2 regions of the Sulfitobacter sp. W027 genome follow, and region 2 is predicted to be linked to the other one. Evidence: riboswitches for the same ligand, from Rfam matches in the RefSeq annotation. Region 2 holds a riboswitch; the other holds the start of a gene.
What was found. A riboswitch is a leader RNA that binds a small molecule or an ion and turns the genes downstream of it on or off. The one in region 2 is predicted to bind thiamine pyrophosphate.
Positions count from the first base shown of each region.

Region 1: another riboswitch for thiamine pyrophosphate. It lies ahead of thiB (thiamine ABC transporter substrate binding subunit); the one in region 2 lies ahead of thiD (bifunctional hydroxymethylpyrimidine kinase/phosphomethylpyrimidine kinase).

Region 1 covers NZ_CP083564.1:204,418-219,485, reverse strand. The annotation lists gene K3759_RS01035 (6,7-dimethyl-8-ribityllumazine synthase) at 1-187, shown strand, start outside; gene K3759_RS01030 (ATP-binding cassette domain-containing protein) at 184-876, opposite strand; gene K3759_RS01025 (thiamine/thiamine pyrophosphate ABC transporter permease ThiP) at 863-2,419, opposite strand; gene thiB (thiamine ABC transporter substrate binding subunit) at 2,395-3,372, opposite strand; TPP riboswitch at 3,407-3,508, opposite strand; gene aroC (chorismate synthase) at 3,601-4,710, shown strand; gene K3759_RS01010 (DMT family transporter) at 4,721-5,659, shown strand; gene cobO (cob(I)yrinic acid a,c-diamide adenosyltransferase) at 5,730-6,335, shown strand; gene K3759_RS01000 (alkaline phosphatase) at 6,397-7,944, opposite strand; gene pcaF (3-oxoadipyl-CoA thiolase) at 8,153-9,358, shown strand; gene paaA (1,2-phenylacetyl-CoA epoxidase subunit PaaA) at 9,387-10,379, shown strand; gene paaB (1,2-phenylacetyl-CoA epoxidase subunit PaaB) at 10,385-10,729, shown strand; gene paaC (1,2-phenylacetyl-CoA epoxidase subunit PaaC) at 10,759-11,481, shown strand; gene paaD (1,2-phenylacetyl-CoA epoxidase subunit PaaD) at 11,583-12,023, shown strand; gene K3759_RS00970 (2Fe-2S iron-sulfur cluster-binding protein) at 12,031-13,095, shown strand; gene paaZ (phenylacetic acid degradation bifunctional protein PaaZ) at 13,106-15,068, shown strand, end outside.
Region 2 covers NZ_CP083564.1:1,996,669-2,011,736, reverse strand. The annotation lists gene K3759_RS09845 (thiamine phosphate synthase) at 1-188, opposite strand, end outside; gene K3759_RS09840 (thiazole synthase) at 185-946, opposite strand; gene thiS (sulfur carrier protein ThiS) at 950-1,147, opposite strand; gene K3759_RS09830 (FAD-dependent oxidoreductase) at 1,137-2,117, opposite strand; gene thiD (bifunctional hydroxymethylpyrimidine kinase/phosphomethylpyrimidine kinase) at 2,110-2,913, opposite strand; TPP riboswitch at 2,980-3,076, opposite strand; gene K3759_RS09820 (error-prone DNA polymerase) at 3,188-6,517, opposite strand; gene K3759_RS09815 (DNA polymerase Y family protein) at 6,517-8,004, opposite strand; gene K3759_RS09810 (ImuA family protein) at 7,952-8,686, opposite strand; gene K3759_RS09805 (hypothetical protein) at 8,831-9,010, shown strand; gene K3759_RS09800 (SOS response-associated peptidase family protein) at 9,007-9,486, shown strand; gene K3759_RS09795 (UdgX family uracil-DNA binding protein) at 9,483-10,913, opposite strand; gene K3759_RS09790 (putative DNA modification/repair radical SAM protein) at 10,913-12,148, opposite strand; gene dctP (TRAP transporter substrate-binding protein DctP) at 12,375-13,346, shown strand; gene K3759_RS09780 (TRAP transporter small permease) at 13,354-13,848, shown strand; gene K3759_RS09775 (TRAP transporter large permease) at 13,850-15,068, shown strand, end outside.

The sequences.
Region 1 (15,068 bases), 1.6 Mb from region 2:
GGTGCTGTCGGTCTCGCTCACTCCGCATCATTATCAGGAAACCGACCACCACAATGCGATCTACCGGGATCACTTCGTCACCAAAGGACGCGAGGCTGCTCAAGCAGCTCTTGGCATGACCGAAACGTTGAAGGCGTTTTCTTTAAAAGAAAACGCCCCGGAAATTTCAAAAATTTCCGCCGCCTAGCCGAGATAGGCGCGCAGGGCCGGGGGCGGGTTGCCCAGCAATTCCGCAGCCGGCCCCGGCGCATGGGCGCGCCCGCCTTCGACAAAGATCACCTCATCCGCGATGCGGCGCACGTCATCCGGTGCATGGGTCACCATGATCAACCCCGCCCCGGTCTCGCGGGCGAGGTCTTGGACGAGGTCGAGCATCTCAATCCGCAGCGCCGGGCCGAGTGCGGCAAAGGGCTCATCCAACAGCACCCAAGGCCGCGCCTGCACCAGCACCCGCGCCAGCGCCACGCGACTTTGCTGTCCGCCCGACAGCGCCCCGGGGCGTTTCGCGGCGTGATCGCTGAGCCCCACCCGCGCGAGGGCCACATCAATTTTCTCTCGATCCGCCGCTTTCAACCGAAGATCGGGGCGCAGTCCAAGGCCGACGTTCTGACGCACAGTAAGATGTGGGAACAGGTTATTATCCTGAAACAGCATCGTCATGCCGCGCTGGCCGGGATGCTGATCCGTGATCTCCTCCCCCTCCCGCAACAACCGCCCCGCCGCCACCGGCACAAACCCACAGATCGCCGCCAGCAGGGTCGATTTGCCCGACCCCGAGGGGCCGATCACCGCGTAGCTGCGCCCCTGCGCCAGCGTCATGTCGGCCGTGAGGCTGAAATCGCCCCGCTCAATGCGCATCTCTTCAAGCGTCAGCATGCCAGCGCCCCCATTTGTCGCAGATGAAAAACACCGCCAGCGCCAAGACCAGCAGTAACAGCGCCGCGCCTGCTGCGGCCTCCATCCGGTAGGCGCCCATCAAACGGTACATTTGCAACGGCAGTGTCGCACGGTCCTGATCGGCGAACAGCGCGATCACGCCGAGATCCCCCACCGACAGCGCCCCGGTCAGCCCGGCGGCAAAGCCCAGTTGCGGGCGCAAACGCGGCAAGACCAGCAGACGCCACAGCGCCCAACCTCTCATGCCGAGGGTCTGCGTCAGCGGGCCAAAATCCTGCAACATCTCGCGAAGGCGGGGCACCAGAATGCGCAGCACAAAAGGCAGCGCCATGAGCGCGTTGACCAAGGCCGTGACCGGCAGGCTCAGCCGCGCCGGGTCAAGTACGGGGTTGATCAGAATGAACCACCCCGTGCCGATCATCAGCGGCGAGGCGGCGAGGCCCATCAAGCCAATCGCCTCCACCCCGCCGCGCCGCCGGGTGGCGATCCAACCCGCCATCGGCAGCGCCAGCAGGGCCAGCACCGCCACGCTCAACCCCACTACCAGAACGCTGTTCAACGTGGCCTGCCAAACCGAAGGCGGCAGTTGTCCTAAACCAACCAACCCGCGCAGCATCACAGCCCCTAGAGGCAGCAGCAAAAACAAGGCAGCGAGCATAATTACCACCCCATCCAACACCCGTTGCCCTCCGCCCCGCGCATCCCAGCGGCGCAGGGGGCTGTCCAATCCGCCGCCCATACTGATCGGCGGAATAAGCCAAAGCGCCGCAACCGCCGCAGTGCCAGCCAGAACAAGCTGCACTACCGATAATAGCGCGGCGAGGCCCAGATCAAAATCAAACCGAAACGCCTGATAGATCGCCAGTTCAATCGTCGTCGCACGCGGTCCGCCGCCCAGCGTCAACGCCACGGCAAAACTCGTTAGGCAAATCACGAAAATCAGCGCCGCCACCCCGGGCAACACCTGCCGCAACATCGGCCATTCAAGCGTCAGAAACAGCGCGCGGGGCGTCATCTGTAGCTGTCCGGCCAGCCGAAACCGCTCGGACGGGATGCTTTGCCAGCCTTGCAGCAAAAGCCGTGTCGCCAATGGAAGGTTAAAGAAAACATGGGCCAGAACCACGCCGTGCAGCCCGTAGATCGACACCGACGGCAGGCCTAGAGCCGCACCAAACTGGTTGAGCACGCCCGAACGGCCAAAGACCGTCAGTAGCCCCAGCACCGCCACGATCACCGGCAGGACAAAAGGCGCGCCGAGTAGCGTAATCAACGCCCCCCGCCCCCAGAACCGCCGCCGTGCCAAGGCCCGCGCGACCGGTACCGCGAGCAGAACGGACAACACCGCCGACCACACCGCCTGCGTGACGGTAAAACGCACCGCCGCCCAATCCGCGGCCCCCAGCCCCGCCGCCACATCGGCCGCCATGAAAATGGCGACCAAGGCGGCGAGGATCAAGCCCGCGACCAGAGCGGCGGCGAAAAGCCCCGTCTTGTTGCTTAGCGCGACAGCGCGGTCAGCCATTCGTTCACGGCCTCTTCCCGGAGCGCAGGTACATCGGCATTGGGCACCAACAGCGCCTTACCGGGCTGGATCATCCCGTCGAACCCTTCGGGCAGACCATCCTGAGGCGTCACGGCAGGATACATCCAGTTGGTCGTCGGCAGCACCGACTGTGCGGCATCAGAGACGAGGTATTGCAGGAATTGATCCGCCAGTTCCGGCTGATCCGACCCCGCAAGTTTCCCCGCCACTTCGATCTGCATATAGTGGCCTTCGTCAAAGAGCGCGGCAGTCTTGCTGTCATCCTCTTCCGCGATCAGGTGGTAGGCGGGGGATGTGGTGTAGCTCAGCACCATGTCGGCCTCGCCTTCGAGGAAGAGACCGTAAGCTTCGGACCAGCCTTTGGTCACGGTCACGACGTTATCCGCCAGCGCAGCCCAAACCTCGGATGCGTCGTCGCCGTAAGCCGCTTTGACCCACATCAGCAGGCCCAAACCGGGGGTCGATGAGCGCGGGTCTTGGATGACGATCTTCAAATCGCTCTCGGCCAGCGTTTTGAAATCGGCAGGGGCCGCAAGATCGGTGCCGTGAACAAAGGCAAAGTAGCCCCAGTCGTAAGGGACGAATACGTCATCTTCCCAAATGATCGGCAGGTCGTATTCGGCTTGCAACCCGCTCGGCGCAAACAACTCTGTCTCCTTGGCGGCGGCGACAAGGCTGGTGTCGAGGCCCAACACGATATCCGCGTCAGAGCGTGCGCCTTCGAGCTTCAGCCGTGCCAGCAAGGCCGCGCCATCGCCCATACCGACAAATTTCAGATCGCAGCCGCATTCGGCCTCAAAACCCTTTTCGATGGCCGGGCCGGGGCCCCATTCGGTGACGAAACTGTCGTAGGTATAGACTGTCAGTTCAGGCGTCTCCGCCCATGCAGCCGATGCGCCCATGACGCCCGCAGCAAGTGTAAGATACTTCATTGCATCCTCCTTTTGCGGCGAAAGGTAAAAGGTGGATGTCTGTCCGGACCTTCCCTCCGCCGGTGTTAACCGGTTCAGGTTCAACGGGTCCGCGCAACACGCACATCTCAGCCGAAAGGCCCCCCGAGGTAGCGTCAGGGGTAGATGCCCCCCACACAATTGGCAAGGCAAATCCCCTTGAGGCAGGGCGCTGCCCCCGCTAAGGGTTTGACAACAGGAGGTCCGCCCATGTCGATCAACAGCTTTGGCCATCTTTACCGGGTCACCACATGGGGCGAGAGCCACGGGCCCGCCCTTGGCGCCACGATTGATGGCTGCCCCCCCGGCGTGCCGATTGACGAAGCGATGATCCAGCAGTGGTTGGACAAGCGCAAACCGGGCCAGAACAAATACACCACGCAGCGGCGTGAAGCGGATGAGGTGCGGATATTATCCGGCACTTTCGAGGGCGTCACCACCGGCACGCCGATCCAACTGATGATCGAAAACACCGATCAGCGCTCGAAAGACTACGGGGATATCAAGGACAAGTTCCGCCCCGGTCACGCCGACATCACCTATTTCCAAAAATACGGCATCCGCGACTATCGCGGGGGTGGGCGTTCCTCGGCGCGCGAGACGGCGGCGCGGGTGGCGGCGGGCGGTCTGGCGCGTGAGGCGATCAAAGCGTTGGCGCCGAACCTGAAAATCACCGGCTATATGGTGCAGATGGGTCCACATAAGATCGACCGGGATGCGTTCGATTGGGACCAGATCGAGCATAACCCGTTTTGGGTACCCGATGCCAAGGCGGCAGGCGACTGGGCCGCGTATCTCGACGGGCTGCGCAAATCGGGCAGCAGCGTCGGTGCAATCATCGAAGTCACCGCGCGCGGCGTGCCTGCGGGGATCGGCGCGCCGGTCTATGGCAAGCTCGACACCGATCTGGCCGCCGCGATGATGAGCATCAATGCCGTCAAAGGCGTGGAAATCGGCGAAGGCATGTCGGCGGCGATGCTGACGGGCGAATTGAACGCCGATGAGATCACCATGGGGCCGGAGGGGCCGGAGTACTCCTCCAACCATGCGGGCGGTATCTTGGGCGGGATCAGCACCGGGCAGGATGTGGTCGTGCGTTTCGCGGTCAAACCGACGTCCAGCATCCTGACCACGCGGCGCACCATCACCAAACAAGGCGAAGAGACCGAGATCATCACCAAGGGCCGCCACGATCCCTGCGTGGGCATCCGGGCGGTGCCCGTGGGCGAGGCGATGATGGCCTGCGTGCTGCTGGATCACCTGCTCCTGCACCGCGGGCAGATCGGAACCAACCGCGGACGGATTGGCCCCGAAGCATGAGGACCAGAGCATGAAAGTCGATGATTTCTCCGCCCGCCCCGCCCTTGGCGTCGGGCTGAAGATCACGGCGATTTTGCTCTTTACCTGCATGTCCGCGATCATCAAGTCGCTGGCCGACGACGTGCCGGCGGGCGAGTCGGTCTTCTTCCGCTCTTTCTTTGCCATTCCGGTGATCCTGATCTGGCTGGCACAACGCGGCAAACTGAAAAGCGGGCTCAAGACGAAGAACCCGATGGGCCATGTCTGGCGCGGGCTGTTTGGCACTACTGCGATGGGCCTGACCTTCACTGGCCTTGGCCTGCTGCCCCTGCCAGAGGTCACCGCCATCGGTTTCGCCACGCCGATTTTTACCGTCATCCTTGCCGCCGTGCTGCTGGGCGAGCAGATCCGCCTGATCCGCGTCACCGCCGTCGCGATGGGGCTGGTGGGCGTGATGATCATCCTCTGGCCGCGGTTCAGCAATATCGGCACGATGGAGCAGACGGCCACCATTGGCGCGCTGTTGATCCTGATGGCGACGATGGTGCGCAGCCTTGTGCAGATCCACATTCGCCAGCTGGTGCAGAACGAAGACACCGCCGCGATCGTCTTCTACTTCTCCTGCACCGCGTCGCTGCTGGCCCTTTGCACCCTGCCCTTTGGTTGGGTCATGCCGGATCTGCAAACCTTCGGCCTCTTGGTTCTGGCCGGGCTGATTGGCGGAGTGGCGCAAATTCTGATTACCTCGGCCTATCGCTTTGGCTCGGCTTCGATGCTGGCGCCCTATGACTATACCTCGATGCTTTTCGCCATCGTGCTGGGCTATGTCTTCTTTGCAGAACTGCCGACGATGATGATGCTGGCGGGCGCGGCGCTGGTGATCAGCGCGGGCGCATTGGTGATCTGGCGCGAGCGCCAATTGGGGATGGAGCGCGGCAAGGCGCGGTCTGTTACCGATCCGAAGGCATGATCTAATGCAGGCTTTCGCCTGACCCGCCCTCTGCCTATGGTGCCCCGAAACCAGCTAAAGGAGTTGACCGATGAGCGATGCGGATCCGCAAGACCACAAGGAAAAGATGCAGCAGCGTCAGGCCGAGCAGCGCGCCAAGGTGGCCGAGCTGCAAGACCCAGAAAAAGGTCTGGTGCTGGTTCACACAGGGCCAGGCAAGGGCAAATCCTCTTCTGCTTTTGGCGTTGTCGTACGCGCCCTTGGATGGAAACAGCGCGTCGGCGTGGTGCAGTTCATCAAGGGCAAATGGAAGACAGGCGAGCGGCTGTTCTTTGAACAGCTGGACGAGGTGACATGGCACACGATGGGCGAAGGTTTCACCTGGGACACCCAAGACCGCAACCGCGACATCGCCGCCGCCGAAGCTGCATTCGGCAAGGCACGCGAAATGATGGAGAGCGGGGACTATGACCTTGTGGTGATGGATGAGATCAACATCGCCATCCGCTATGAATACCTCAAGATCGAAGACGTGATCGCCGGGCTTGATGCCCGCGACAAACGCACCGCCGTCGTGCTGACAGGCCGCGACGCCCGGCCCGAGCTTTGCGACTATGCCGATCTGGTGACCGAGATGTCAGAGGTGAAACATCCGTTCAAAGCAGGCATCAAAGCGCAGCGCGGCGTCGACTACTAAGACACGAAAAAGGATCGCCCTTCCAAGGGCGATCCTTTGGCTCTCACCGCTCAGATGATTTTCAGATCGCAGCGCCCTTAGGGTCAAGCGTCACTGTGTAAAGCTCGGTATCGGCGCGGTCCATCAGGCGCACTTTCATCTGCTGGGTCTTGGCGTCGATATCGACCAAGCCAAAGAATTGCAGTCCGGCGGAAGGCGGCAGGTTCACCTGACCTTCTTCCGGCGCTTTGACGTATTTCAACTCGGGGCCAAAGGTGCCGTCCAATTCGTTCGGGCCAAAGGTGCCTGCGTGTAGCGGGCCCGAGACGAACTCCCAGAACGGATCAAAGTCTTGAAACTGCGCCTTGTCGGGGTTGTAATAATGCGCGGCGGTGTAATGCACATCCGCCGTGAACCAAACGACGTTATCGACCTGCGCGGTCTTGATGAAACGCAGCAGCCCTGCAATCTCTTGCTCGCGGCCCTTGGCGGCACCGTTGTCGCCATTGGCAACCGCCTCGGCCCCGCCGCCAACGACCAGACCGATGGGCATGTCGCAGGCGATGACCTTCCATGTGGCCGACGAATTGGTCAACTCGCGCTTGAGCCATGCCATCTGTTCGGCCCCGAGGATCTCTGTGGCCTGCGACATCTCGGTCTGCATGTTCTCGCTGTTCGGCCCCCGGTAGCTGCGCAGGTCAAGGAAAAAGACATCCAGCATCGGACCGTAGTTGATCTTGCGGTAAACCCGGCCCGGCTCGGCGGGGGTGATGCGCAGCGGGGTCATCTCATGGAAGGCTTGCGAGGCCCGGGCGGCGAGGACATGGATCGACTTCTCGCTATAGCGGTCGTCTTCCATCAGGCTGCGCGAAGAGGACCAGTTGTTTACGACCTCATGGTCATCCCACTGCATGAACGTCGGCACATGGGCGTTCATCTCGCGCACATGGTCGTCCATCAGGTTGTATTTCCACTGGCCGCGATATTCGTCCAGCGTCTCGGCCACCTTGCGTTTTTCGTCAATGATGGTGGTGTTCTTCCACATCGTGCCACCGTCAAGCTGCACCTCATCCTCAAGCGGGCCATCGGCATAGATGGTATCTCCGGAATGCAGGAAGAAGTCGGGGCGGTGTTTGGCCATAGTCGCATAGGTCCGCATGCCCTCATCGTCGATGCCCCAGCCCTGACCGGCGGTATCGCCCGACCAAGCAAAGCGCACATTCCGGCGGGCGGCCGGCGCGGTGCGGAAACGACCGATGATCGGCTCAGAGGTGGCGTTGATGTCGCTTAAATCGGCGGCAGTGAAACGGTAAGAGATATCTTGATCTGAGGGCAACCCTTCAACCAGACGCTTCACCGCCAAATCGTGGTTCGGCAACGCGTTCATCGGCGCCAGTCGGCGTGCGTTGGCAAAGCTTTCGGTGGTGGAGACCTCAACCTGCACGCGGGCCGGACGGTCTGTGCGAGTCCAGATCATGCCCGAGTTCGTGTCAACATCACCCGATTGCACGCCATGGGTGAACACCGGGCGCGATGCGGCGCGGCTAAGGCTGGGCATGGCGAGGCTTGCTGCAAAAGCGGTAGAGCCCGCCAGCACAGCGCGGCGGGTTGGGCGGATCAATTTGGTCATCCTAGGCTTCCTTTAGGAGGTGGCAATGACCGCACAGAACCCCCGGCGCGTGACAGGACGCCGACAGGTAGGTGACTATTTGACAAAGCTTTGGTGACAGGGCGGTAACGTGTTACCAAAATTACTGACTGAACTTCTTCTCGTAACATTTAGATTGAAACGAATCGTCCCCACGTGTAAATTGCGTAGCAACAACAGGAGTACCCCCATGCAGGCATTCATCTGCGACGCGCAGCGCACCCCCATTGGCCGTTACGGCGGCGCCCTCTCTTCGGTTCGCGCCGACGATCTGGCCGCGATCCCGCTGAAGGCGCTGATGGAGCGGAACCCGTCGGTCGACTGGGCGCGTGTCGATGATGTCATCATGGGCTGCGCCAACCAAGCGGGCGAAGACAACCGCAACGTAGCGCGCATGGCCGCTCTGCTGGCGGGCCTGCCCGTCGATGTGCCGGGTGCCACAATTAACCGTCTTTGCGCCAGCGGCATGGATGCCGTCGGTGTCGCTGCCCGTGCGATCCGCGCCGGAGATATGGACCTCGCCATCGCCGGTGGGATCGAAAGCATGTCCCGCGCGCCTTTCGTGATGCCAAAGGCCGAAACCGCCTTTTCGCGCAGCAATGCTGTCTATGACACGACCATCGGCTGGCGCTTTGTGAACCCAAAGATGAAGGCGCAGTTCGGCGTGGATTCCATGCCTGAGACCGCCGACAACGTTGCCGCTGACCACGACGTGTCGCGCGAAGACCAAGACGCCTTTGCCGCCCGCAGCCAGCAACGCTGGACTGAGGCGGATAAAAAGGGCCTCTTTGCCGAGGAAATTACCCCCGTCACGATCCCACAGCGCAAGGGTGACGACGTAATCGTCGACCGCGACGAACACCCCCGCCCCGGCACCACGCTGGAAAAACTCGGCAAGCTGCGCGGCATTAATGGCGCCGACCTGACCGTCACCGCAGGCAATGCCTCGGGCGTCAACGACGGCGCTGCGGCGATGCTGCTGGCCTCGGAGGCCGGCGTGAAAGACCACGGCCTCACCCCCATCGCCCGCGTCGTCGCCATGTCCGCCGCAGGTGTCGAGCCGCGCGTCATGGGCATCGGCCCGATCCCGGCGGTGCGCAAGGTGCTGAACCGCGCCGGCCTGACCATTGAGCAGATGGATGTGATCGAACTCAACGAGGCTTTCGCGAGCCAAGGCCTCGCCACCCTGCGCGCCCTTGGCGTGCCGGACAACGCACCCCATGTGAATGCCAACGGCGGTGCCATCGCCATCGGCCACCCCTTGGGCATGTCCGGCGCGCGTCTGGTGATGACCGCGGCGCTGCAACTCAAGCGGACGGGCGGCAAATACGCGCTATGTACCATGTGTGTGGGCGTGGGTCAGGGCGTCGCCCTGATCCTCGAAAACGCAGGCTGAGACTTCTTTCCGAGAAAGGAACAGACCGATGTATGCACAGATGATCAAATCCACCGGCAAGGGCGTCAAAACCCTTGACGAAATGGACCCCGACGAGCGCGCCTTTCAGGAGCGCATCGACGCGGGCGGCAAGATCGAGCCCAAGGACTGGATGCCCGACGGGTATCGCAAGAACCTGATCCGCCAGATCGGACAGCATGCACATAGCGAGATCGTGGGCCAATTGCCCGAAGGCAACTGGATCACCCGCGCGCCAACGCTGGAGCGCAAGGCGATCCTTCTGGCCAAGGTACAGGACGAGGCCGGTCACGGCCTCTACCTCTACTGCGCCGCCGAGACGCTCGGGGTGACCCGCGACCAGATGACCCGCGACCTGCTGTCGGGTAAGATGAAGTACTCCTCGATCTTCAACTACCCGACCCTAACATGGGCCGATATGGGCGCGGTCGGTTGGCTGGTCGACGGCGCCGCGATCATGAACCAGGTGCCGCTGCAGCGCACTTCTTACGGGCCCTACGCCCGCGCCATGGTGCGGATCTGCAAGGAAGAGAGCTTCCACCAGCGTCAGGGCTTCGACATCATGATGAAGATGGCCAATGGCACGGAAGCACAGCGCAAGATGGCGCAGGATGCGCTTAACCGTTTCTGGTTCCCGGCGCTGATGATGTTCGGCCCCTCGGACAAGGATTCGGTCCACTCCGCGCAGTCGATGGCCTGGAAGATCAAGATGAACACCAACGACGAGCTGCGCCAAAAGTTCGTCGACGAAACGGTGCCGCAGGCTGAATACCTCGGCCTCACCATCCCCGACGAGACCCTGAAGTTCAACGAAGAGACCGGCCATTACGATTTCGCCGAGCCGGACTGGGAAGAGTTCTTTCAGGTGCTCAAGGGCAATGGCCCCTGCAACACCGAACGGCTGGCGGCGCGCAACAAGGCTTGGGACGAAGGCCGTTGGGTGCGCGAGGGGCTTCTGGCCCACGCCGAGAAAAAGCGCAGCAGACAAATGGCAGCGGAGTAAGCGACATGAGCAGCCCTGAATCCAGTGAATACGACGGCACCGAAGCCGCCCCGCACGGCAAGGCGCGGGCGACCGAATGGCCGTTGTGGGAGATTTTCATCCGCGGCCAGCACGGGCTGAGCCACCGCCATGTCGGCAGCCTACATGCCGCAGACGCCGAAATGGCGATCAAGAACGCCCGCGACGTCTATACCCGCCGCAACGAGGGCGTGAGCATCTGGGCGGTCGAGGCCAGCGCCATTGCCGCCTCCTCGCCCGAAGAAAAAGGCGCGCTTTACGAGCCGGCGAACGACAAGGTCTACCGCCACCCGACCTTCTACGACATTCCCGACGAAGTGGGGGCGATGTGAGCGACCCCAAGTTCGAATTCCTCTGCCGGATGGGCGACAACGCGCTGGTGCTCGGTCACCGCGTCTCGGAATGGTGCGGTCTCGCCCCGGTGCTGGAAGAGGACATTGCGCTCGCCAACGTGGCGCTCGACCTGATCGGGCAGACGCAGCTTTGGCTGGGTCTGGCAGGCGAGGTCGAAGGCGCGGGACGTGACGCCGACGCACTCGCCTTTCATCGCGATGTCTGGGACTTCCGCAACATCCTGCTGGTCGAGCAGCCCAACGGCGATTTCGGCCAGACCATGATGCGGCAGTTCCTGTTCGACGCATGGCATCTGGCGCAGCTCACCGCGCTGATCGATTCCTCCGACAAGCAGATCGCCGCAATTGCGGAAAAGTCGGCCAAGGAGGTGACCTACCACCTTGAGCGGTCCTCCGACACGGTGATCGGTCTTGGCGACGGGACAGAGGAAAGCCACTGCCGGATGCAGGCGGCGCTGAACCTGCTCTGGCCCTACGTGGGCGAGATGTTCATCGGTGACGACGTCGATAAGGCGATGGTCGAGGCCGGCATTGCGCCCGCGCCCGAAAGCCTGCGGGCGGATTACGACCAATTGGTGGGCGACACGCTGATGGCGGCGACCCTGACCAAGCCCGAGGACGACTTTGCCCATAGGGGCGGGAAGACCGGTGCGCGGCACAGCGAGCATCTGGGCCATATGCTGACCCAGATGCAGTGGCTGCAGCGCGCCTACCCGGACGCCACATGGTAAAACCCACGCCCCACAGCCGGCCCGCCCCCGCGCCGGTGCCGGGGGTGGTGCGAGGTGCCGCCCAACACGGCCCTGCCTTGGGCGAGAAGCCCACGCTAGAGATGGTTTGGGCGTGGCTCTCGGCGATCCCGGACCCCGAGATCCCGGCGATCTCGCTCACCGATCTGGGCATTATCCGCAATGTAGAATGGGACAACGACACGCTGGTGGTGACGATCACACCGACCTATTCAGGCTGCCCCGCCACCAGCATCATCAATCTCGACATTGAGACGGCCCTGCTCGGCCACGGGATCGAGAAGCTGGAGTTGAAACGCCAGCTCTCCCCGCCCTGGACCACTGAGTGGATGAGTGACACCGGCCGCGCCAAGCTCGAAGCCTATGGCATCGCCCCGCCCCGCCCCGCTGGCGGACCGCAGCACTGCCCGCACTGCAAATCCAAGGCGGTGGAGCGCATCAGCCAGTTCGGCTCGACCCCCTGCAAGGCGCAGTGGCGCTGCCAAGACTGCCTTGAACCCTTCGACTATTTCAAATGTATCTGAGGCCCCGATGAGCCAGTTCCACCCCCTGTTAGTGACTGATATTCACCACACCATCCGCGACGCGGTGGTGCTGACGCTGAAGCCGGAAAACCCCGAGGCCTTCGCCTTTACCCAGGGCCAATACCTGACCTTCAAACAGGATTTCGACGGCACCGAGTTGCGCCGCAACTACTCGATTTGCGCCGGGCTGGACGATGGCGAGCTTAAAGTCGGGATCAAGCGGGTCGATGGCGGCGCTTTCTCGACCTATGCCAATACTGAGCTCAGGGTCGGCGACGTGCTGCACGCCATGCCGCCACAGGGCAAGTTCTTCACCCCGATCGAGCCAGAGGTGGCCAAGAACTACCTCGGCTTCGCGGGCGGCTCGGGCATCACCCCGGTGCTGTCGATCCTGAAAACCGTGCTGAAACGTGAGCCGCAGTCGACCTTCACGCTGGTCTATGCCAACCGCGCGGTGAACACGATCATGTTCCGCGAGGAACTCGAGGACCTCAAGAACCGCTACATGGGGCGGTTGACGGTGATCCACATCCTCGAATCCGGGCAGGACATGGAGCTCTTCGAGGGCCGCGTCGATCAGGACAAATGCAACGCGCTGTTCAAGCACTGGATTCAGATCGACACGATCGACACCGCCTTCATCTGCGGACCGGAGCCGATGATGCTGGCGATTGCCGAGGCGCTGAAGACCAATGGTCTCAGCGAGGAACAGATCAAGTTCGAACTGTTCAGCGAAAGCCAGCAGGGCCGTCTGGCGAAACAGGAAATGGCCAAGCGCAGCGAGGGCCAGAAGGGCACCGAGATCACCGTTATCATCGACGGCGCGCGGCGCAGCTTCTCCATGCAGAAGGGGCAATCGGTCCTCGAAGCCGCGTTGGAGAACGGACAGGAAGCGCCGTTCTCCTGCAAGGCCGGGGTTTGCTCGACCTGCATGGGCAAGGTGCTTGAGGGCGAGGTCGAGATGATCTCGAACCACGCGCTTGAGGACTACGAGGTCGAGCGTGGCTATGTGCTGACCTGCCAGAGCTACCCGCTGAGCGACACGCTCGTCATCGACTACGACACTCACTGAAGGAGCCGACATGCGCGATATTCACAGTTACGCCGCCGGCGAATGGCTGGCCCCCGGCGCCGGCGCCCGCAATATCGCCAGCGCCATCACCGGGGAGGTGATCGCGCAGGCTGGCAACGACGCTCTGGACGCGGGCGCGATGCTGGGATTTGCCCGCGACCGTGGCGGCCCTGCCTTGCGCGCCATGACCTTCCACGACCGCGCGCGCATGCTGAAGGCGCTGGCGTTGCACCTGATGGAGCACAAACAGGCGCTTTATGACCTGAGCTACGACACCGGGGCCACGCTCTCGGATCACAAGATCGACATCGACGGCGGTATCGGCACCATGCTCGTCTTCGCCTCCAAGGGCCGGCGCGAGATGCCGGACGCCCATGTCTACCTCGACGGGCCACCCGAGCAGCTGGGCCGCGCGGGACAGTTCATGGGGCGGCACATCTGCACGCCGCTGCAGGGCGTCGCCGTGCATATCAATGCGTTCAACTTCCCGGTCTGGGGGATGCTGGAGAAACTCGCGCCGACCCTGCTGGCGGGTGTCCCGGCCATCGTGAAACCGGCGACCGCCACCTGCTACGTCACCGAACATTGTGTGCGGCTGATGCTGGACAGTGGGCTGCTGCCCAAGGGCGCGCTGCAACTGGTCAGCGGCGGCTTGGGCGACATGCTCGACCTGCTCGGCTGTCAGGATGCCGTGGCTTTCACCGGCTCCGCCGACACCGCGCTGAAGCTGCGCGGCAATCCGAAGCTCATGGAAAACTCCGTGCGCTTCACCTCCGAGCAGGACAGCCTTAACGCTTCGGTCCTCGGCCCCGATGCCGTGCCGGGCACGCCCGAGTTCGACCTTTTTGTCAAGGAAGTGCAGCGCGAGATGACCGCCAAGGCGGGGCAGAAATGCACCGCGATCCGCCGCATCATGGTGCCGCAGTCGCAGGTCGACGCGGTGATCGCGGCCCTGTCCGAACGGCTCGCCAAGACCACCATCGGCGATCCCCGCGCCGAGGACACGCGCATGGGCGCGCTGGTCTCGAACAGCCAGAAACGCGATGTGCTGGAAAAGGTCGGGCTGCTGAGCGCCGAGGCCGAGCGGGTCTTCGGCGATCCGGAGAATTTCACCGTGAAGGGCGCCGACCGCGACAAGGGTGCCTTCCTGCCCCCGATGCTGTTCCACTGCGCCGATCCGGACAGCGCCGAGCGCGTGCACGACACCGAAGCTTTCGGCCCGGTCTCAACCCTCATGCCCTACCGCGACCTGCCGCACGCGGTGCGGCTTCTGAACCGCGGGCAAGGCTCGCTTGTCGCCTCTATCATCACGAACGACGGTGAGGTGGCGCGAGAACTGACCATGGGCTCCGCCGCCTTCCACGGGCGGCTCTATTTTAACAACCGCACGTCTATGGCTGAGGCCACGGGTCACGGCTCTCCGCTGCCGCATATGGTGCATGGTGGGCCGGGCCGCGCAGGCGGGGGCGAGGAATTGGGCGGCATTCGCGGCGTCATGCATTACATGCAGCGCACCGGCGTACAGGGCAGCCCGGACATTCTCACCGCGATTGGCCGGCAATGGGTGCCGGGTGCGACCGAGATCTCGGACCGCGCCCACCCCTTCACGCGGCGCTTCACTGAATTGGATCTGGGCGAAACGTTCAACTCGCCTGCCCGCGAAGTTTCGCTCGAGGATATCGAAACCTTCGCCCATTTCACCGGCGACACCTTCTATGCGCATATGGACGACGAGGCCGCCGCCGCGAACCCGTTCTTCCCCGGTCGCGTCGCGCATGGCTACCTGCTTCTGAGTTTCGCAGCAGGTCTCTTCGTGCAACCCGATCCCGGCCCGGTGCTGGCCAATACTGGCCTCGACAACCTGCGCTTTCTCGAGCCGGTCTCGGCGGGCGACAGCATCAAGGTCCGGCTCTCGGTCAAACACAAAACCCCCCGAAACGAGGAATACGGCGAGGTGCGCTGGCATGTGACCC
Region 2 (15,068 bases):
CAGTGGTCATTCACCACCAGCAGCGCGCCGTGCTGGCGGCAGAGGTCAAGCGCGGTGGTGATCTCGCTCCGCAACACCTCTTCAGGTGCATCCTTGATGCGAAGTTGCACCAGCCTCACGCCCAAGGGCACTGCCCGTGCTACCCATGCAGCGCTGTCAAAAACGGGATAAAAACGCGGGAGGGTCATAGCCAAGCCTTTCCGATCACGGGGGTGGAGGGCACGGCCATGTCGCGTTGACCCATGGGACCAGAAGCGGCGGCAAGAGCCCCCGCGCGGCAGGCCAGTGCAAAGGCTTCGGCCATGGCGGCGGGGTCGTGGGCCTCGGCGACGGCGGTGTTCAGGAGCACCGCGTCGAACCCCATCTCCAAAGCCTGCGCCGCATGGCTGGGCAGGCCGAGACCTGCGTCAATTACCATGGCCACATCGGGAAATGCCGCCCGCAGGCTGCGCAGCCCGTGGAGATTGTTCAGCCCCAGCCCGGAGCCGATTGGAGCACCCCAAGGCATCAGCACCCGGCAGCCCGCATCGACCAGTCGGGCAGCCAGCACCTGATCTTCTGTGGTATAGGGGAAGACCTCGAACCCATCGGCGCAGAGCGCCTCGGCGGCCTCGACCAGCCCGAAGGGATCGGGTTGCAGGGTGTCGGCATGACCGATGACCTCCAGCTTGATCCAATTGGTGCCGAAATACTCCCGCGCCATCTGCGCTGTAGTGATCGCCTCGCGCGCGGAATGGCAACCGGCGGTATTGGGCAGCAGATGCACGCCAAGCCCGCGCACCATGTCCCAAAACGCCTGACCCGCGCCCTGTTCGCGGCGCAGCGAAACGGTTGCAACCGGGGCGGCACTTTGGCGAAAGGCGGCCTCCATCACGGTGGGCGACGGGTAGCGCGCGGTGCCCAGCATCAGCGGCAGGGGCAGGGCGGTGCCGTAAAAGTCGCGCATCGTTCAGCCCCCCTGCATGGCGCTGAGAACTTCGAGCCGGTCGCCATCGCTGAGCGTCGTCGCACTCCGAGCGCCTGCGGGAACGAAGGCGCCGTTGAGCGCGGTGGCGACTTTCGCCTCGCCCCAGCCTAGTTCGGCCAAGGCCGCGCCAAGCTGCGCGGCGGTGATCTCACGCGTCTCGCCGTTCACTTCAATCTTCACGGAATAAATCCCTCGTTGTCGCTGTTGCAAGAAAGGCCGCCGCTTGTTCGGCCAAGGCCGGCGCCATTAAAAATCCATGCCGAAACAATCCATTAAGGTGCAGCACTGCACCGCGTTGCACGATGCCGGGCAGGTTGTCGGCAAAGGCCGGGCGCAGGTCCGCGCCCATCTCGACGATCTCCCCTTCGGCAAAGCGCGGGTCGAGCGCATAGGCCGCCGAGAGCAATTCCAGCGCCGAGCGAGCCGTCATCTTGGCGCGGCTGGCGCTTTCGATCTGGGTCGCGCCCAGCATGTAAAGTCCGTCGCCACGCGGCACCACATAAAGCGGGTGGCGCGGGTGCAGCAGGCGGATCGGGCGGGTGAGGGTGATCTCAGGCGCGCGCAGCAAGATCATCTCGCCGCGCACCGCACGCAGGCTGGGTAGGTCGGCGCTGGCGGCCATGCCTCGGCAGTCAATCACCGGGCCTGTGACCTCCGAAGGGGTGAGGGGCGTGGTCTCGACCTTCACTCCTTGGGCGGTGAGCGTTTCGGACAGATCATGCAGCGCTTGGCGCGGGTTCAGATGCGCTTCTTCAGCAAAGAACAGCCCGCGCCGATGACGCCCTGCGAGGTCCGGTTCTAGGGTCGCGATGGCCTCCGCGTCGGAAGTGCTGTGGCTTTCGGTCCGGTCGGCAAACCGCTGGATTTCAGCGCGGTCACGTTCGGGGGCGAGGACCAGCGTGCCCCTGTGGGTGACTTCCGTGACCTCTCCCCACAGCACCGCGGCACGCCGTCCGTGGCTCACCACCGCAGGTTCGCTTACCGCCCCTTCGCAGAAGGGCGCGAGCATCCCGCCCGCCCACCACGAACACCCATGCGGGCCGGGCGTGCCTTTGCGGTCAACCAACCGAGGCCGTAGCCCCTGCGCCAGACAGGCCTGTGCGGCCCAGAGCCCCGCAACCCCTGCGCCGATGATGGTGACGTCACTCATTGCGCCAGACCGCGTGGAAATGGTGCACCGGCCCGTGGCCGCTGCCGATGTTGAGGGTGTCGGCAGCGGCAATGGCGCGTTGCAGATAGGCGTGGGCCGCCTGTACGGCGTCTTGCAGCCTCTGCCCCCGCGCCAGCCCTGCGGCGATGGCAGCAGAGAGGGTGCAGCCGGTGCCGTGGGTGTTCGCGGTATGCTGGCGGGGCGCGGAAAGGCGCAGGGTTTCATCGTCGGTGATCAGCAGATCGACGCAGGTCTGCCCCTTGCCATGCCCACCCTTCATCAGCACCGCGCCGGGACCGGCAGAGAGCAGGGCGCGGCCCTGTTCCAGCATGGTGGCCTCATCGGTGGCTTCCGGCCTGTCCAGCAGCCGTGCGGCCTCGGGCAGGTTCGGCGTCAGCACATGGGCGAGGGGCAGCATCCGGTCGCGCAGGGTCGCCACCGCCTCGGCAGAGAGCAGCGCATCGCCGGATTTCGCCACCATCACCGGGTCGAGCACCACAGGAGCAGCGCAGCTTGCCAGCCCCTCGGCCACAGTATTGATCGTCTCTGGATCGCCCAACATACCGACTTTGACCACGCCAATCGCCAGATCGTCAAAAACCGCTGCCATCTGTGCGCGGATCATTTTGGGGGAGATCATCTCGACCCCGGTGACCGCGCGGGTGTTCTGCGCGGTCACGGCGGTGAGCACGCTCGCCCCATAGACGCCAAGCGCGCTGAAGGTCTTGAGGTCGGCCTGAATCCCCGCCCCGCCGCCGCTGTCGGACCCCGCAATCGTCAGTGCTTGAAACGCCATTTGGCCCCCATGTGTTAGATGGGCCTAGGGCGTGTGGATACGGGATAAACGACGGGCCGCATGGGGCCGATGCGTGGTTCCGTTCCCTACGCCGGTACGACCCGGATCAGGTTCGATGGGTCGGTTTTCACCTCTCAGCCTTGCGGCACCCCAACGGATTGCGGGCAGGCTAGCGAGGCGGGGTGGCGGGGTCAACTGGTGACGGTTATTTTATGTATTGTATATAATTTTCAGATTCTTGCGGGAGTTACTTCATCTACTACATGAAGATTCGTTAATGAAAATCCCGCGACTTGGGGATCACACGCGCGTCGCGTGGATGCGAATGCATCGCCACCTGACCGGGCAGCGGGTGGGTTGGATGATCGCCCCGCGTAGTGATCCCGGGCATCGGTGCGTCCGACAGCGAAGCAAGCCTGTCAGAGCGGTCCTCAAGCCGGTCGGCCACCACATGGATCACCCGCCCGTCGGTCTGCACGCGGCCCTCGACCACCAGAAGCCGCGCCGACATGATCGTGGGGCGGTAGAGCTTGAACATATTGGGCCAGATCACGAGGTTCGCCACGCCGAATTCATCCTCCAGCGTGATGAAACACACCCCCTTGGCGCTGCCGGGTTTTTGCCGCACCAGCACCAGCCCGGCCAGTTTCACCCGCCTCCCATGCCCCATGCGCGAGAGGTCCCGGGCCGAGGAAAACCCCTGTGCGGCGAGGCTGGAGCGGTAGAAAGACATCGGATGCGCCTTCAGCGATAGCCGCAGCGTCTGGTAGTCGGCCACCACCTGTTCGGCTTTCGGCATCACCGGCAGATGCACTTCCGGCTCCGGTCCGCGGGCCGAAGCCTCGGCATGGTCGAAGATCGGCAAGGCAGGCGCGTCGCGCAGCCCTTGTGCCTGCCAAAGCGCCTGGCGCCGGTCGATCCCCATGCTGCGCATCGTGTCGGCGGCAGCGAGTTGACGGATCGCCTTGGCGTCGAGGCCTGCGCGGCTCTTGAGGTCCTCGACATCCGCGTAAGGCATCTCGCGCCGGTCCATGATCCGCGCGCCGGCCTTCTCCTGCAGCCCGTCCACCATGCGCAGCCCCAAGCGCAGGGCAAATCCGTCGCCGCAGGGTTCCAGCGTGCAGTTCCAGTCCGAGAGGTTCACATCCACATCGCGCACCTCGACCTGATGCTCGCGGGCGTCCCGCACGATCTGCGCGGGCGCATAAAACCCCATCGGCTGCGAGTTCAAGAGCGCGCAGGCAAAGGCCGCCGGGTAGTGGCATTTCATCCAAGACGAGACGTAGACCAGCTTGGCAAAACTCGCCGCATGGCTTTCGGGAAATCCGTATTCGCCAAACCCCTTGATCTGGTCGAAACAGCGCTGCGCGAAGACCGGGTCATAGCCGCGCTTGGTCATCCGGCCCACCATCTTGTCCTGTAGCTTTTCAATCGTCCCGCGCGAGCGGAAGGTGGCCATGGCCTTGCGCAGTTCATTGGCCTCGGCGGGCGAGAACCGTGCCGCGTCGATGGAGATCTTCATCGCCTGTTCCTGAAAGATCGGCACGCCCAAGGTCCGGCTGAGGATGCTGAACAATTCGTCCTGCGGATAGGCCGGGCCGGGGGCGGGGTAGACGACGCTTTCCAGCCCCTGACGGCGGCGCAGATAGGGGTGGACCATGTCGCCTTGGATCGGGCCGGGGCGGACGATGGCGACTTCGATCACTAGATCGTAGAAGACGCGCGGGCGCAGTTTCGGCAGCATCGCCATCTGCGCGCGGCTTTCGACCTGAAAGACCCCCAGACTGTCGCCCCGGCAGAGCATATCATAGGTGGGCCGCCCGGTGGCGTCGTCCTCGTGGTCCTCCACCGGGACGGTCGCCAGTTCCAGAGGGCGGTCGTAATGCGCCTCAATGAGGTCGAAACATTTGGCGATACAGGTCAGCATGCCGAGGGCCAGGATATCGACCTTGAAGATCTGCAACGCGTCGATGTCGTCCTTGTCCCATTCGATGAAACTGCGCTCGGGCATGGCGCCGTTGCCGATGGGCACGATCTCGGTCAGGGGGCGTTCGGTCAGGATGAAGCCGCCGACGTGTTGGGATAGGTGGCGCGGCATGCCAATCATCTGGCTGGCCAGTTTCAGCACCATGCGCAGATAGGGGTCGGACAGGTCCAGCCCCGCCTCGCGGGCGCGGTCGTCGTCCATCTGGCCCTCGAAACTGCCCCAGATCGTGCCCGCAAGCTTTGAGGTCACGTCTTCGCTGAGCCCCATCGCCTTGCCGACCTCGCGGATCGCCGAGCGCGGGCGGTAATGAATCACCGTGGCGCAAAGCCCGGCGCGGTGGCGGCCGTATTTGCCATACATATACTGGATGACTTCCTCGCGTCGTTCATGTTCGAAATCCACGTCGATGTCGGGCGGCTCGTCGCGTTCCTCGGACAGGAACCGCTCGAAGAGCAGGTTGTGCACCGCCGGGTCGACCGAGGTGATGCCGAGGCAGAAACAGACGGCGGAATTGGCCGCAGAGCCGCGCCCCTGGCAGAGGATCGGCGGCTGTGCCTCCTCGCGGGCGAAGCGGACGATGTCGTAGATGGTCAGGAAATAGCGGGCGATCTTTTTGGACCCGATGAGGGCGAATTCCTTGTGAATGGTCTTCTCCACCGCCTCGGGCACGCCGTCGGGGTAGCGCCGCGCAGCACCCTCCCATGTGAGGCGGGCGAGTTCCTCCATGGGCGTGCGGCCTTCGGGGACGATCTCATGCGGGTATTCATAGGCCAGATCGGTGAGGCGGAACGCGATGCGGTCGGCCAGACGGCGCGTCTCGGCGATGGCATGGGGCCAGTCGGCGAAGAGGCGCAGCATCGCCTCGGGCGATTTCAGGTGCCGTTCGGCATTGGCGGCCAGCAGGTAGCCCGCCTTGGGCACGATCACGCCCTCGCGGATCGCCACCATCACGTCCTGCAAGGGCCGCCGGTGGCGCGCGTGGTAGAGCACGTCGTTGGTGGCCAAAATCCTCAGCCCATGGGCGCGGGCCAGTGCGTCCAAGCGGTTGATCCGGGCCCGGTCATCGCCACGATAAAGGAAGCTTGCGCCCACATGCCGCATGTCCGGCAGTGCTTTCACCAGACGCGGCAGGCCAGCGGCAAAGACATCGAGGTTTTCGGGCGGCATGACGATGAGGTGCAGCCCTTCGGCATGGCTTTGCAGCATCTCAAGCGTCAGATGGGTCTCGCCCTTTTGCTGCCATTCGCCGTCGACCGATTGCATCTTGCCCGCCGAGAGCAGGGTGGAAAGCCGCGCATAGGCGGCGCGGTCCTGCGGGTAGGCGAGGATCTCGGTGCCGCAGAGCAGCACCAGCCGTGCGCCGATCAGCGGGCGGATATGGGCCTTTTCCGCCTCCACATGCAGCCGCACCACGCCCGCCAGGGTGTTGTGATCCGCGATGCCGAGGCTGTCGTAGCCAAGCTGATAGGCCCGCTCCACCAGATCCACCGCATCCGAGGCGGCGCGCAGGAAGGAGAAGCAACTGGCCAGCCCAAATTCGACGTAGTCCGCCCGGGGCGGGGCGCTGAATACGTCCTCGCCCAGCGTGCGGCGTTTATGTCCCTCTTGCTCCGGCATCAGGCGAACATCCCATGCAGAAACCAGCGCGGCTCGGCCCCGCGGCCGTCGTGGATCACGCCCTCGCGGTAGAGCCAGAAGCGCTGGCCGCCTTCGACCTCCACCTTGTAGTAATCGCGCAGACGGGTGCCGGGGCGGTCGCGCCACCATTCGGGGGCAATGCGCTCGGGGCCCGCGTGGCGGGTGGTCTTGTAGGTGACGCGGCGCCAGTTGAACTGCGAGGGCGGGCCTTCGGGCACGGCATAGATGACGCGCACTTCTTCGGGCGGGGTGAGCAGCCGCAGGGGGCGCTCGCGCAGCAGCGTGGGGGCGGCGGTGGGGGTGGCCTGCAGCGCCGGGGCGCGTTCTTCCACCCGTTCGGGCTTATGGGTCTCGCGCCACTGCGGCCAGCTGACCTTTCCCGGCCCCAGCTTGGCCACCAGACGGTCCAAGAGCCCGGCCACATCCGCCGAGGGGTCGCGCTTGCCGTCGAGGTGGTCCTGCATCAGCGGCAGCGGCTCGCTGGCCAGCGCCTCCAGCGTCAGCAAATCAAAACCGAAGCCGCTGTCGATATTCTCCAGCTTGCCGTCGAAGAGCCGGCGCAGATGCGCGGCATCCCGGCTGGCGCGGGCGGTGGCGACGTCGAGGCCGCGCCAGTCGCCGTCGATGCGGTAGACCGTCAGCCGCAGCCGCCGCGCGCCCAGTTCGGCGCGGGCCAGTTGCCCGCAGAGGTCCTCGACCAATGCGGGCAGATGCGGGGCGGGGTCAAGCACCGGCTCGGGCAGGCGGCTGCGGGCCATGAAATGGCGGTGATCGGGCGGGGCGTTGAGCGGGTCAGAGGCTTTGCCCAAGGCCTTGTCGAGCAGGATCAGCGGGTTGCGCTCGGGCTTCAGGCTGGCGAAGCGGCGCATCAGCGCGGCGCGGGGCAGATCGCTGAGCGCGCCGATGGTCTTGAGACCGAGCCGGTCCAAGAGCCGCGTGGTCTGTGCGTCGAGCCGCAGGGCGGCGACGGGCAGGGGGGCGAGGGCGGAGGCCACATCCTCGGCGGTGCAAATCTGCGCGCCGGAGCCGAAGCGCGCCAGCGCCTGCGCAGCGCCGGGGGTGGGGGCCATGGCAAGCCGCGCGGTCAGCCCCTGCAGGGCAAAGCGGCTGCGGATGTCGCGCAGCATCGCCGCCTCGCCGCCGAAGAGATGGGTGCAGCCGGTCACGTCGAGCAGCAGGCCGTGGTCGACGTCCCGCGCCGTCCAGGGGCACCAGCGCCGCGCCCAATGTATCAGCCGCTTGATCAGGGCGATATCCCCTTCCAGATCGGCGGGCTCGACATGCAGATCGGGGTGGATCGCCTGCACGTCGACCACCCGCGCGCCGATCTCGATGCCCCGGGCGCGGGCGGCGGCGCTCAGCCCATGGACCACCGGCCCATGGGTCCCATCGCGGGACAGGACCACCGGCACCTCATCCCCCGGAACGCTGCGGTATTGGCTGATCACCCGGCGCCACCGCTCCATCGTCAGCTCGGGGAACCAGACGGAGACGATCCGCGGCGCGGGGGCTGTGGCGTTTGTCGGGCTCATGGGCGGCCACCCAGCGGCCGGGCGCATGGCCACGTGCACGAAACAGCTCGAGGTCCCACCGCGCCGCGCCGGGGGCCTGCGCATCGTATGGATGGGCCTGAGAGGGCAGCGAGGAAATGCGCCACCGCATCCGCGCCGCACTCAAGCCGCCGGGATCGCCGCTGCGAATGAGATAGAGCGGCACATTTGAGGCCTCGGCCCTGAGCGACAGCCGTTTGGTGGCGGTGAAATCCAGCACCTCGGGCCCGCCATGGACCTCGCCCACCACGGCCGAGAGCCCCGCGCAGGCCGCGCCTTCCTCCATCGTCCAGAGCACGTCGCGCGGGTGGCTGGCAGTGACCAGAAGCACCGGCTGTTCCAGCCCGAAAGCCGCAAGGCTCGGGGTATAGGGCGCGCCGTTCTCGCGCCGCGACAGGAAGTCCTGCACCCAGAGCACCGGGCCCTTGCCGCGCGGCAGCAGCGACAGCACGAAACCGGTGGCCGGGGCGCTGGCGAAGGCACCGGGAAAGACATCCGTCAGCGGCGCATGACTGGCCAAAACCCCCGGTTCGGGGGGTGTCGACGGCCTGCGCCGCGGCAGGGTAAGGACCTGCCCATATGTAGAATCGGTTGTCATGCACGACTCCATATGTTCACATTTTGTTCTATTCATAAACGATGAACTGCGGTTCTGTCAAAGATTTGAGCGGTGCCGCGAAGCTCTTGCCGGGGCGCGGAAAAACCGCATCTACTGAGCCAAGGGCGGCGACAGGAGGCGAAAATGTGCAATCTCTACTCCCTCACCAAGGGGCAGGACGCGATCCGCGGCTGGTTCGACGGGATCGAGGACCGCGCGGGCAATCTGCCGCCGATGCCCGGCATCTACCCCGATTATCCGGCCCCGGTGGTGCGCCACGGCGACACCGGCCCGGTGCTGGAGATGATGCGGTGCTGGAGATGATGCGGTGGGGGATGCCCTCGCCGGCCTTTGCGCTCAAGGGCAAGAAGACCGACCGAGGTGTGACCAACATCCGCAACATCGCCTCACCGCATTGGCGGCGCTGGCTGGTGCCGGAGCAGCGCTGCGTCGTGCCCTTCACCGCCTTTTCCGAGCCGCTGAACCGCCCCGGCGAACGCTCACGTCCGATCTGGTTCGCGCTTGGCGAGGACCGCCCACTGGCCTTTTTTGCCGGGGTCTGGACGCAGTGGACGTCCGTGCGAAAGCTCAAGGATGGTGAGACCACCGACAACCTTTTCGGTTTCCTGACCACCGAGCCCAATGCCGAGGTCGGCGCCGTGCACCCCAAGGCGATGCCGGTGATCCTGACCACGCCCGATGAGGTGCAACGCTGGCTGAGCGCCGAGACCGCCGACCTGCCAAAGCTGCAACGCCCGCTACCCGACGGTGCCCTTCAGGTCATCGATCCCGAGGATTAAGCCGCCTCGGCCATCATCCGCGCCGCCATCGCCAGATCGGAGCGGAACTGCGCCTCGGCCTCCTCGCGCACACGGGGGTCGGGTACGCGCAGCAGGTAGGAGGGGTGTAGGGTGATCAGCACCGGGATGCCCTCCGGCCCCGCCTCGATTGTGCCGCGCCGCTTGAGAATGCCCGTGCCCTTGCCGGTGAGGCTCTGCGCCGCGGTGGCGCCCATCGCGAGGATGAGCTTCGGCTGCACCTGCGCCACTTCGGCGTTCATCCACCAACGGCACTGGTCGATCTCGGGCGTCTCGGGGCGCTGGTGAATGCGGCGCTTGCCCCGGGCGGTGAATTTGAAGTGTTTGACGGCATTGGTGACAAAGGCCGCCTCGCGGTCGAGCCCGGCCTCACCGGCGATGCGGTCGAACATCTGTCCCGCCGGCCCGACGAAGGGACGGCCCGCGAGATCCTCCTGATCGCCGGGCTGTTCGCCCACGACCATGAGATCGGCATCCCGCGGCCCTTCACCCGGCACGGCTTGCGTTGCGTGGCAATGCAGCGGGCAGCGGGTGCAAGCGCGGATGGCATAGGGCAGTTCTTCCATCGGGCCGTCCCAAGCGGATGAGAAGGCTGAAAGCTGCGCCTGCACGCGGTCCATGCGGACGGGTGGCAGGGTCGGTGCCGCTTCGGCCATGGCGCGGGCGCGGGCCGGGGCTTCGGCGATCATCTGGGGGATGAAAGCGGCCTCGGGCATGTTTTTCCAGTATTTCTTGGGCATCTCGGACTGCATCGCCTTCACCATGAGGCGGGCGGGGTTAAAGATGTTCTGGAAATAGGTGATCCATAGCTGCTCGCCCGCGTCTTCGGGCAGGTCGGGTTTTTCGTGGCCCTCTTGGAACGTGAGTTTGCCGTTCTCGAAGATCGCCGAGACATCGGGCGTCAGGATGCGCCAATCCATGTCCGCAAACCGCCGCACGAAGAAATCCGCCGTGGGCTCCACCGTATGATGCGTGGGCTCGAACCACGCGGCGAAGCTGCGGCGCGGGGCGTTCGGGTCACCGATCTCGCGGAAGCGGACGAAGGCCTTCATCTTGTGTTGGCAGCGGCGGACGTTCTTCTCCATCCCCCGCAAGACCGCGAGATCGGCATCGCCCCGGTCGGACATCAGATGCGGCGCGTCCTTTACGCGCCAGAGAAAGGCATAGAGCCGCGCGAAACGTTCGGGATCGCTGTGCCAGACCGCCGTCTCGGCCATCGAGATAAAGCTGCGCGGCACCGCGACGCGGCCCGTAGCCACCGGTGCGGCCTCGCCGCCAAAGAGGTCCGGCACGGCGGCATGGTCGCCCCAGAGGATCTGCTCGGGCGGCACGCCGGCGGCCAGAAAACCGCGCGCCGCTTCGCGCCATGCCTTCGCGGTGCCGATCGGGGGCAGGGAGACGCGGTGCATCAGAACAGGGTCAACTGCTCGGGCGGCGGCGCGAAACGCGCGCGCAAGTTGGCGCTGTCGGTGAGCGTGCCGGGCGACCAACCGCCTGCCGTGACAAAGGCGCGGGCCTTTTTCATCGAGGCGCCCATGCGGGTCAGGTCTTCGTAGCGCAGGGACCGATGGCGGCGGGCGGCGAGGATGCGATTCACCGTTTTGACGCCAAACCCCGGCACCCGCAGCAGCATCTCGCGGCTGGCGCGGTTGACGTCGAGCGGGAAGTGTTCGCGGTGCACCAGCGCCCATGCGAGCTTGGGGTCGACCTCAAGGTCGAGATTGCCGTCGCGGGTGACGGAGGTGATCTCGTCCAGTTGAAAATCATAGAAGCGCAGCAGCCAATCGGCCTGATACAGCCGGTGTTCGCGTTGCAGCGGCGGGCGGATCAGCGGCAGTTTGGCGGAACTGTCGGGGATCGGTGAAAAGGCGGAGTAATAAACCCGCTTAAGCTTGTAGCTGGAGTAAAGCCGCGTCGATTGGCCCAGCACTGTGGCGTCGTTCGACCCATCCGCGCCGATGATCATCTGGGTGGATTGACCGGCGGGCGCGAAGCGGGGCGGGCGCTTGCCAGAGAAGGATTTCTCTTTGCTCGCCTCCTTGGTCATCCGCACATTCGCCATCGCGCGGCGGATCTGCTCGGGCTTCTTCTCGGGCGCATATTGCTGGACCGCGCTGTCGGTGGGCAGTTCCACGTTAATGGATAGACGGTCGGCCAGAAGACCGGCTTCCTCAATCAACTCGGGCGAGGCATCGGGGATGGTCTTGAGGTGGATATAGCCACGAAAGTTCTCCTCGTGCCGCAGCTTGCGGGCGATCTGCACCATGTCGGACATGGTCGCATCGGGGGAGCGGATCACGCCCGAGGACAAGAACAGCCCTTCGATATAGTTGCGGCGGTAGAACTCAATGGTCAGTTTCACCACCTCATCCACGCTGAACCGCGCCCGATCCACGTTGGACGACACGCGGTTGATGCAATAGCTGCAATCGTAGATGCAGAAATTGGTCATCAGGATCTTGAGCAGGCTGATGCACCGCCCGTCGGGGGCGTATGCGTGGCAGATGCCGCTGCCTTCATTGGAGCCCAGCCCCTTACCATCGCGCGAGTCGCGTTTGGTGGAGCCGGAGGAGGCGCAGGAGGCGTCGTATTTCGCCGCATCGCTGAGAATCGCCAGTTTTTGATCGAGTGTCTGTTTTGCCATGCGTTCTATATATGTTCTCATGGCGGGGCTGTCATTAAACTATCTTAATGCCCCGACAATCTGCGCAGGGAGCCGCTTATGGTGCGGGAGCGGGCGGGGATGAGAGTTTGAATTGACGTAGCGAAATCTTGTCGCTACGAATTACATGCAGATACATATTATGCATATGCATGCGAGGGCACCGGGGCAAAGATCGCGGGCCTTTGATCACAACTGGGAGACGATCATGAAAACAACAACCACGCTCAGCGCGGCGCTCTTTGCCGTCAGCACCCTTGCCACCACCAGCACCGCCAGCGCCGACGAAGTGACGCTGCGCGCCGTTTCGGCCTTTACCCTTGGCACCGCCTTTAGTCGCGAGTTTGAATCCTTTGTCGAATGGATCAACGAGAACGGCAAGGGGGTCGTGCAGATCAATATGGTCGGCGGGCCGGAGGCCGTGCCGCCCTTTGAATTGGGCAACGCGGTGCAATCTGGCGTTGTCGATATCGCCAATAACACCACGGCCTATTACCCGAACCTGCTGCCCACGGGCGACGCGCTGCATCTGGCGGAAAACACCATTCAAGAGCAGCGCGAGAACGGCTGTTATGAGTTGGTCGACCGCATCCACCAAGAACAGATGAACGTCAAATACCTGGGCCATGGCGGCGACGGGATCGGCTATCACCTCTATCTGACCAAGCCGGTCGAAGGGCCGGACCTCAGCGGTCTGACCATCCGCACCACGCCGGTCTATCAAGCGATGTTCACGCAACTGGGGGCCAACCTCGTGCGCACCGCGCCGGGCGAAGTCTATAGCGCGTTGGAACGTGGTGCGATCGACGGCTATGGCTGGCCGAGCCAAGGCGTATTGGATCTGGGTTGGGACGAGCAGACGAAATACCGTGTCGATCCGAGCTTCTATAACGTCGACGTGAACCTGCTGGTGAACCTCGACACATGGAACGGGCTGACCGACGAACAGCGCGCCAAGCTCGAAGAGGGCGCTGCTTGGATGGAAGAGCTTAACAACGACAACGCCGACCGCAACGCGACGGAATACGCCGCACAGGCGGATGCGGGGATCGAGACGATCACCTTCAGCGATGCCGATGCCAAAGCTTGGACCAATGCCGCGCGCGATGCCGGTTGGGCGGCGGTTGAAGAGGTCGACGCCGATCTTGCGCAGCAGATGCGCGCCTGCATGACCAAGTGATCGCCCGATGATCTCAACATTGTTTGACCGGACACTCCGGGGGCTGGCCGTTTTCTCGGCCGGTATCCTCGGGGTGATCGCGGTGTTTATCGCGATCAACGTGGTACTGCGCAATCTCGGCTTGCCGGTGGTCTATGGCGCGCTGGATGCAATCCAATATGCGTTGATGATTGCCACCTTCCTTGGCGCGCCTTGGGTGCTGTCAATCGGCGGGCATGTGAAGGTTGATCTGATCACCAGCAACCTATCGCGGGGCACCGCCCATGCTTTGACCCGGATCACCAGCGCCATCGGCGCGGTGACGGCGGGGGTGCTGGGCTGGTACGGGCTGCAAGCGGTGCTGGCCTCTGCCGCACGTGGGTCGATGATCCGCACGTCATTCGTGATCCCGGAGTGGTGGATGCTGGCCTTTGTGCCGCTGTCGCTGGCGCTTTGTACGATCATCTTTATCCGTCGTCTGCTCTATCCGGAAACGGCCGAGCGTAGTTTGAGTGGTCTTTGAGATGGATTGGGGCCTGACACTGACCTTGATGCTGGGCGGATTGGCGGTTTTGCTGTTGATCGGTCTGCCGGTCGCCTTTGCCTTCATCGCCGTGACAACCGTGGGCGCGTATTTCGTGCTGGGCGGAGACCGCGGCATCCTGCAACTGGCACGCAACTCAGCGCAGTCGGTGGCGAATTTCCAGCTCGCGCCGATACCGCTGTTTATCTTGATGGGAGAGATCCTCTTTCAAACCGGGGTCGCGCATCGCGCCATTGACGCGATTGAGCGGGTGGTGACGCGGATACCGGGCCGCATGTCGGTCGTGACGATCTTTGGCGGCACGATCTTTGCAGCCCTCTCCGGCTCAACCATCGCCAATACCGCGATGCTGGGTGGCACGCTGCTGCCGGGGATGCTGAAACGCGGCTATCATCCGTCGATGGCGATGGGGCCAATCATGGCCTCGGGCGCGATTGCGATGTTGATCCCGCCCTCGGCGCTGGCGGTTCTGGTAGGCTCGCTCGCGGGCATCTCCATCGCCGGGCTGCTGATTGCGGGGGTGTTGCCTGCGCTGCTGCTGGCGGTGCTTTTCGTGGCCTATGTGGTGGGGCGGAGCCTTCTGGACCCGAAGGTCGCGCCGCCCGATGTCTATGAGGAAATGCCGCTGCGCGAACGTTGGACGCCCTTCGTGATCTATGTGCTGCCGCTGTCGGTGCTTTTTGCTGTGGTCATCGGCTCGCTTCTGGCGGGGATCGCAACGCCCACGGAAAGTGCCGCCCTCGGCAGCATCACCGCTGTGATCATCGGGGCGGCCTACCGCGCGCTGAGTTGGGAGAAGATGGGCCGCGCCTTGATGGAGACGCTGAAGCTGTCGGTGATGATCCTGTTCATCATCGCGGCCAGCCAGACCTTCGCGCAGGTGCTGTCTTTCTCGGGGGCGACCAATGGGCTGATAAACGCAATCAACGCGGTCGATCCGACGCCTTTGATGGTGCTTTTGGGGATGATCGCGATCCTGCTGTTTCTGGGGTGTTTCATCGATCAGGTGTCGATGCTCATGGTCACCGTGCCGGTTTTCGTGCCTCTGGCGAATGCGATGGAGATCAACGAGCTGACCCTCGGCGTCGTTTATCTGCTGACCATGGAGATCGGTTTGCTGACCCCGCCCTTCGGTCTGCTGCTGTTTGTCATGCGCGGGGTCGCCCCGCCGGAAATTCGTATGCCGCAGATCTATGCCT